2 regions of the Ligilactobacillus sp. LYQ60 genome follow, and region 2 is predicted to be linked to the other one. Evidence: predicted binding sites of a transcription regulator. Region 2 holds the regulator's gene; the other holds the start of a gene.
The links. The regulator HrcA, encoded in region 2, represses chaperone genes, less so after heat shock. The targets are predictions, from matches to a motif close to TTAGCACTCNNNNNNNNNGAGTGCTAA.
Positions count from the first base shown of each region.

Region 1: a site for HrcA is predicted at 2,885-2,911, ahead of groES (co-chaperone GroES). Genes of this name have one in related genera too.

Region 1 covers NZ_JBJFZV010000006.1:22,022-26,298, forward strand. The annotation lists gene clpP (ATP-dependent Clp endopeptidase proteolytic subunit ClpP) at 1-362, shown strand, start outside; gene groL (chaperonin GroEL) at 890-2,524, opposite strand; gene groES (co-chaperone GroES) at 2,576-2,860, opposite strand; partial or broken gene ACI3EZ_RS06120 (type I glyceraldehyde-3-phosphate dehydrogenase) at 3,046-3,849, opposite strand; gene ACI3EZ_RS06125 (LysR substrate-binding domain-containing protein) at 4,168-4,277, shown strand, end outside.
Region 2 covers NZ_JBJFZV010000001.1:269,389-273,665, forward strand. The annotation lists gene dnaK (molecular chaperone DnaK) at 1-740, opposite strand, end outside; gene grpE (nucleotide exchange factor GrpE) at 765-1,367, opposite strand; gene hrcA (heat-inducible transcriptional repressor HrcA) at 1,383-2,417, opposite strand; gene ribF (riboflavin biosynthesis protein RibF) at 2,513-3,463, opposite strand; gene truB (tRNA pseudouridine(55) synthase TruB) at 3,472-4,277, opposite strand, start outside.

The DNA.
Region 1 (4,277 bases), on a different contig from region 2:
ATGACACAATGAACTTTGTTAACGCTGATGTCCAAACAATCGTTATGGGAATGGCGGCATCAATGGCTTCTGTTTTAGCAACAGCGGGCACTAAGGGAAAGCGTTTTGCTCTTCCTCACTCTGAGATTATGATTCACCAACCACTTGGGGGGGCTCAGGGGCAATCAACCGAAATTCAGATTGCAGCCGAGCATATTCTGAAAACCAGAAAACTAATCAATAAAATTCTTGCCAACAGTTCTGGACAAACAATTAAAAAGATTAACCAGGACACTGACCGGGATAATTTCATGACTGCCCAAGAAGCCGTTGACTACGGTCTGATTGACGGAATCATGGAAAATAAAAAAGCGATGAAATAAAAAAACAGCCAGGAGACTGATCATGGAAAAGGATGTTCCATGATGCCCAATGGGAATGGACTGTACGAAGGGTTGTCCGTGTACTGGCCCTGATGGAATTTGTCGCTGCCCTATGAAAACTGACAAAAGCTGCATGTGTGACGGCAAGTGCCAGGTTTAATACGTAAAATAACGCCTCCGATTACGGGAGCGTTATTTTATATAACTAAATTCCGTAGCAAGAGGGATTATGCGAGAATCACAGTCCCCCTTGTTATGTTATCTATAAAGCGTGCGTTCTATTCCGTTTCTACCTTCATAAGAAATAACTTCCGTAGTAAAAACATTCGTCACCCTAATAATTGCCCACACTCTTCTAGGGATTAACCAGGAACAGTTAACTTTCACGGTTTGCTGCTAACAGTAACTACTCCTTTTATTTAATTTCATAAAGTAACCTAATATAAATAAAAAGGGATGGATCCAACTTTGAATCCATCCCTTCATTAACTTTAACATTAGTATTGGTGAAATCACGCTCACGCAGATTACATCATTCCGCCCATTCCACCAGCAGCTGGGTTAGCAGCGCCTGCAGCAGCGTTATCTTCCTTTTCAGGCTTGTCAGCAACAACCGCTTCCGTCGTGAGTAACAGCGCTGAAACACTAGCTGCGTTCTGCAATGCTGAACGGGTTACCTTTGTCGGGTCAACAACCCCGGCAGCAACCATATCAACCCATTCGCCGGTTGCAGCGTTAAACCCAACACCTGGCTTTTGCTCCTTCAACTTCTCAACGATAACAGAGCCTTCTAAACCAGCGTTTTCAGCAATCTGCCGTACCGGTTCTTCAAGGGCGCGCTTAACGATGTTAACCCCTGTCTGAACGTCGCCGTTTTCCTTGATGGCAGCCACCTTGTCAATCACGTTAACAAGTGCCGTTCCACCTCCAGGAACAAAACCTTCTTCAACGGCAGCCCGCGTGGCGTTTAAAGCATCCTCAATCCGGTACTTCCGTTCCTTCAGTTCAGTCTCGGTTGCAGCGCCAACCTTAATTACAGCAACCCCACCAGCTAACTTAGCTAGCCGTTCTTGGAGCTTCTCCTTATCAAAATCAGATGATGCTTTCCCAATCTGCTTCCGAATTTGGTCAACCCGTTCGTCGATGGCATCCTTAGCACCAGCGCCCTCAACGATCGTCGTGTTTTCCTTCGTAACGGTTACCTTACCAGCTGAACCTAACTGATCAAGCGTAACGTCCTTCAATTGAAGCCCAAGGTCATCCGTAATAACCGTTGCTCCCGTCAGAATAGCGATATCTTCTAACATTGCCTTCCGCCGATCACCAAAGCCAGGTGCTTTAACAGCAACGGCCTTAAACGTCCCCCGAATGTTATTCAAAACAAGTGTCGGAAGTGCTTCACCGTCAACATCATCAGCAATGATTAATAACGACCGTCCCTGCTGAACAATCTGCTGCAACAGATCCATAATCTCCTGGATGTTTGAAATCTTCTTGTCCGTAATTAAAATGTACGGGTTGTCCAGATCTGCTTCCATCTTGTCGTTATCCGTTACCATGTACTGTGATAGGTAACCACGATCAAACTGCATTCCTTCAACAACGTCGAGGGTGGTGTCAATCCCCTTTGACTCTTCGATGGTAATAACCCCGTCCTTACCAACCTTTTCCATGGCGTTCGAGATTAATTCCCCAACCTTTTCGTTAGCGGCCGAAATTGAAGCAACCTGCGCAATATCACTCTTTGATTCAACCTTGTGAGACTGTTCATGTAGCGCCTTAACAGCAACATCCGTTGCTTCTTCGATTCCCTTCCGAATTCCGACAGGGTTAGCACCAGCCGTAACGTTCTTCATCCCAGCGTTTACAATTGCCTGTGTCAAAACCGTTGCAGTTGTCGTTCCGTCACCGGCAATGTCGTTGGTCTTTGAAGCAACTTCAGCCACAAGTTTAGCACCCATATTTTCGAAGTGGTCTTCCAATTCAATCGCCTTAGCAATTGTTACCCCGTCGTTCGTGATTGTTGGAGAACCATAGGACTGTTCTAGCACAACGTTCCGCCCCTTTGGCCCGATCGTTGACTTAACCGTGTCAGCTAGTTTGTCAACCCCAGCTAACATCTTCTTACGTGCATCTTCTGCAAACTTAACTTCCTTAGCCATTGTCATATCACCTCATGTGTTAGATTTTAAGTTCATCATCACCGCTGACAATTAGTCAACGATGGCCATTAAGTCCTTTTCGTGGACAACTAAGTATGATTCACCATCATGCTTAACTTCGGTTCCAGCGTACTTGTCAAAGAGAACCGTATCACCCTCCTTAACTTTCGGTGCAACCGTCGTGCCGTTTTCAAGGGTCACCCCTTCACCAACAGCAACCACCTTCGCGGTCTGCGGCTTTTCCTTGGCATTGCTTGCCAAAACGATGCCCCCAACCGTTTGCTCTTTTTCTTCTTCTACTTTTAAGATTACGCGATCTCCTAATGGCTTAAGCACAAGCTATCCCTCCAAATGATTTATTTAGCACTCATCATTGGTAAGTGCTAACCTACAATTCATATACTACACACTTTTACCATGAAGTGCAAGCTTTTTTTATCACTCTTCACGAGAGAGTGCTAATTAGCTTTTAAACGTAAAGCAGGGGCTACGTTTCCATAACCCCTGCTAATTAAAGAAGACTAATTATTTGCTTTAGTCAGATTAGCGAGAACTCCAAGCGTCCGGATCATTTGGCAAACAAACCCGTATTCGTTGTCGTACCACGATACCGTCTTAACCAATTGTAAATCGTTAACCGTGGTCACTTCTGTTTGGGTTGGATCAAAAATACCGCCAAACGTCGTACCAATCACATCTGAAGATACAATCTCATCATCGTTAAAACCAAATGATGGGTTGTCAACGGTATGTTTTCTTAATGTCTCATTAATTTCATCAGCCGTCACTTTTTTATTTAGAACCGTAACCAACTCAGTAATTGACCCGTCAACTACTGGCACCCGCTGCGCGTGTCCTTTCAATCGTCCAGCCAATTCTGGAATGACCCGTCCAATTGCCTTCGCCGCCCCCGTTGAATGCGGCACGGTATTCTCTGCTGCAGCCCGCGCTGACCGCGGATTATTATTGGGCCCATCCTGTAATTTTTGGGATGCCGTGTAAGCATGCACGGTTGTCATTGTTCCCAACTTGATTCCAAAGTCCTGATTCAAGAAGTACGCCAACGGCGCCAAACTATTAGTAGTGCATGATCCAGCTGAAATAATTGTATCTGATTCATTCAAAATATTATGATTAACGTTGTATACAACTGTCTTAACATCTCCCGCTGGAGCAGAGATCAATACTTTTTTTGCCCCAGCTTTTAAATGGGCCTGCACTTTAGTTGCGGAGGTATAAAATCCAGAACATTCTAAAACAATTTCAACACCATCCTGGTTAACCCACGGAATTTTAGCTGCATCAGGGTAAGCATAGACACTCACCCGCTTACCATTAACGTACAGTGCCTTTTAATATCACAACCAGCTATCAGTAAAAAAATTACGCACCTTGTACTAAACCGGACTTCTCAGGGGGTTTCCTTAACAAATGACGGTAAAGAGTTCTATTCTAAAGCTCGTAAAATAGTTGCGGATATCCAAAAGCTCTTTTATTTTTCATCCGATAAATCCACCCCACCACTTAACAGTACTAAGGTAGGAACACTTAATAGTATCGCTACCGCTTTTGATTCCCACCAGTTACTTAAGATTATTTCAGAAACACATAAATATGTATCAACAAATAAAATATATGAATTAATTACCCCATTTAACCAGGAGCAACTTGATGTCATTTTTATGGATGAAGCGTTCAGTGACCAACTTCACGGACAAATTTTTAGTAATACTTTATACGAAGAACCCTATTA
Region 2 (4,277 bases):
ATTCCGGATAAGTCCTTCTTCGCCTTTTCGGCAGCTTCCTTCATCCGTTGCAGCGTAACCTTATCCTGGGATAGGTCAACCCCATGTTCTTCCTTGAAGTTGGCGACCATCCAATCGATGATCTTGTTATCAAAGTCATCCCCTCCAAGGTGGGTATCCCCGTTCGTGGAGAGCACTTCAAAGACCCCATCGCCGAGTTCTAGGATGGAAACGTCAAACGTTCCCCCTCCAAGGTCGAACACAAGGATCTTTTCGTCCTTATCCAGCTTATCAAGCCCGTAGGCTAATGCCGCAGCCGTTGGTTCGTTGACAATCCGCTCAACCTTTAACCCAGCAATCTTGCCGGCATCCTTTGTAGCCTGCCGCTGAGAATCGTTAAAGTAAGCCGGTACCGTAATAACGGCTTGTGTCACGTCTTCCCCCAGGTATGATTCCGCGTAGTCCTTGATGTACTGAAGAATCATGGCTGAAATTTCCTGCGGGGTATACTTCTTACCATCAATGTCAACCTTGTAGTCGGTTTCTCCCATGTGCCGCTTGATTGACGAAACGGTATTCGGGTTAGTAATCGCCTGGTTCTTTGCGACCTGGCCAACCTGTGTTTCCCCGTTCTTAAAGGAAACAACGGACGGCGTTGTCCGGTTTCCTTCAGGATTGGTAATAATCTTTGCATCCTTACCTTCAAGGACAGCAACTGCTGAGTTCGTTGTCCCAAGGTCAATTCCAATAATCTTTGACATCTACCTTACCTCTTTTTTCTTAAATTACTGTGCAACAACAACCATGGCCGGTCGTAAAACACGATCCTTTAACATGTAACCGTCCTGGAACACTTCGACAATTGTTTCGGGTTCCTGGCCGTCCTCAACCGGAACACTTTTGACTGCCTGATGGAGCGTTGGATCAAACTTTTTCCCAAGAGATTCAATCTTTGTAATCTCGTTATCGGTAAAAGCCTTGTTTAGATCCTTCACCACCATCTCAACCCCCTGCTTGAGGTTCTTGGATGCTTCATCATCCACCTCAATCTCAAGGGCCCGGTTTAGGTTATCAATTACCGGCAGAACAGCAGTTGCCAGTCGTTGGCTTTGATACTTTAACAGCTGCTCTTGCTCCTTTTTGTAGCGCGTTTGCATGTTGGCCATTTCCGCTTCAGCCCGCAGGTACTTATCTTCCAGCTCATCCTTTTCCTTGGTAAGCTGAGCAACCTGTTTTTGCGCTGCCTTCAACTGATCCTTTGTCGTCGGCTTCTTTTGGGCAGCAACCTTTTTAGCGGCTGCATCTTTTTGGGAATCGTGCTTAGAACCCTGAACCTTTTTCTTAGCGGTTGTAGCTGCTTGGCTTGCTTTTTCCTTATCCGCTGCCACGTCAACACCCCTTTTCTACTCGTCAAAATTATGGTAGTAGTTCAACATCTTACGCGTTAATTCCTGCCGGAGCGCTCCTAAGAGACCAATTACCTTGGAATACGGCATGTTGGTCGGCCCAAGAATAGCAATCATTCCCTTTCCGTAATCGTCAACATCGTAAGTTGCTGAAACCACACTATAATTCAGCAATAATTGGTTCGTCATCTCATCACCGATTTTGACGGTGATATCCTTGTCCTGGGGATCAACAATGTCAGATAACTCCGGTGCCCGCTCCATCAACGTATACAGCGATTTGGCTTCATTCAAATCACCATCGTTAGCAAAGTTGAAAACGTTCATCTTACCACCAACAAAGTACTGCTCGTGCGCAATCTTTTGCAGAATATCGCTCACAACATCAACCATCCCGGCAGGCTGCTTGAAATACTTGGCAATCAAGCCAAGGTTGGCAGTCAACTTGGCCGGAATCTGCCGGAGCGGTACCCCAACAAGCTGATCGTTAATCATGCGCATCACGGGTTCAACCTGGTCACCCGTCACGCCCGCAGGCAATTGGAACAATTTACTTTCAACCGTCCCGTCACTGGCAACAAGGATTGCCATCACCTGCTGACTACCCAACGGAACCATCCGGAATCCCTCTAAGAGGACATCCTCCACTTCCGGCTTCAGGGTAATTGTCGTGTAGTTTGTCAGGTCTGACAAAATGTTGGCGGACGTCGCCACAATTTCGTCAACCTTTGAAAAGTCCCCCTGAAAGGACGAACGAATATCCGCGAGAGCCTGCTGGTCAACCTGAGCTGGCGTTAAAATATTATCGACGTAGTACCGGTAACCCTTAATCGAGGGCACCCGTCCGGAACTGGAATGTTCCTTACGAATTAGCCCCTTCTTCTCCAACGCCGCCATTTCATTGCGGATTGTTGCTGAACTCACATGGACTGGTAATTGCTCCTGCAACGTTTTTGAACCAATTGGTTGCCCGACATCCGTATAATCCTTTATGATCGTCTCAAGAATTAACAGTTGACGTTCCGTTAACACCACAATCACCTCTTTTAGCACTTAGCACTCATAATTGCTAAGTGCTAAGTCACCTATAATATACAAAATTGATTGGCATTCGTCAATATTCTGGCTTAATTTTTCTTCTGCTGGGCAAACCACGTTTGAATCGTTTGCCGGTCCTGCTTTAGCTGAGTAACCAGCTCACCAGCAGACGCAAACTTCCGCTGCCTCCGAATAAAGTCAAACCACTGCACCCTCACGAACTGACCGTAAACCATCTGGTCAAAGTCGAACAGATTAATCTCAAGAACCACGTCATTATGGTCACCAAACGTTTCGTTTCGTCCCAACGAAGCCATCCCGTTATACCAGGTTCCCTGCACATTCACCCGCACGGCGTACACCCCAATCGCTGGAAGGCGCAAGTTGTTCCCATCCGCGATGTTTAACGTTGGAAAGCCCAGACGTCGCCCCCGGGCAAACCCGTGAACAACGTACCCGTTCGTTTCGTACGGATACCCCAATAACCGGTTTGCCAACTGCACATTCCCACCATCAATTGCTTTTCGAATCCGGGTGGAGCTAATTTTGTCGTTATCCTGAAGGAGATGGGATACTGGTAAAACATCAAACCGGCCCTGCGCGTACTGTGGAAGGGTACGCATATTAGCCACGCGAGGATTTCCAAACGTATAATCCTCCCCGGCAACCACTGCCACTGCATTCAGCCCCACAATGTAACGATCGACAAAATCCTGCGGAGCCATCTCCGCGAGGGTTTCATCAAACGTAAGAATGTACTCTACGTCAGCCCCCAAGGCGGCAAAGTGGGCAGCTTTTTGCGCAGGTGATGTCAGGTACCGGAAGGGGTGCCACCGCATACCCTGAAACGTTAATTTCGGATACCGATCAAACGTCACCACGCCTAACCGAACATGCCGCCGGGTAGCTTCCTTCTTAGCCGCTTCAATCACCCGCTGGTGGCCCCGATGAACACCATCAAAGAAACCGAGTGCAAGCACTACCGGCGCACCGGCAGTCCGGGTGACGTCCGTCACACTCGTAATCTCCACCGTCTCCATTCCATCACCTACTCACTTAAATCAATCATCCGCTCCGGCTGGTACCGGTGCTGCTTTTCATTATAACAGTAGACCGCCCGGACGCGCAGCCCGGTTTGTAAAACAACGTGGGGAACCGGTTGCCCTGTGGTTACCTGGCTTTCCGGAAGAAAACCGCCATTTTGCACCCGCCGCCACTCGCTGGTGGTTAACTGGTGGTGCGGAAGGGTACGCAGAGCGTGATCCACAGAAACTAGCGTATCTTGGCGTTGCTGCGCATCCATTTCCTCCAACTGAGCGAGCGTCACCGTCTCCTCGCTGGTGAAGCCACCGCTCTTAATCCGGGTTAACCGGGCCATCACCGCGGGAACTCCCAACGCTCGCCCAAGGTCAACCGCCAATGTTCGAACGTAGGTCCCCTTCCCGCACGCAACCTCAAAGAAAACGTGCTGTTCTTGCGCAGCAGCATCGTAGGTCGTTGACCGTAACTGCTTAAAGTAGTCCACGTAAATTTGCCGGGCTGGGCGGTCAACTTTTTCCCCCGCCCGGGCATATTCATACAGCCGTTTCCCGTTAACCTTTACCGCCGAATACATCGGCGGAATCTGGGTGATGGTCCCACAAAATTGCGCCATGGAATGATCAAGCTCTTCTGGGGTAAAGGGCGTTGTAATCGGTTTTTGGGCAATCACACTTCCCTCTAAGTCCTCGGTTTCCGTCGCCTTCCCCAAAATCAACTCCCCCTGATACACCTTGCCGGAAGCCATCAGGTAGTTAACAACCTTAGTTGCGTGGCCAATGCAAATGGGTAAAACCCCCGCCACCGCCGGATCAA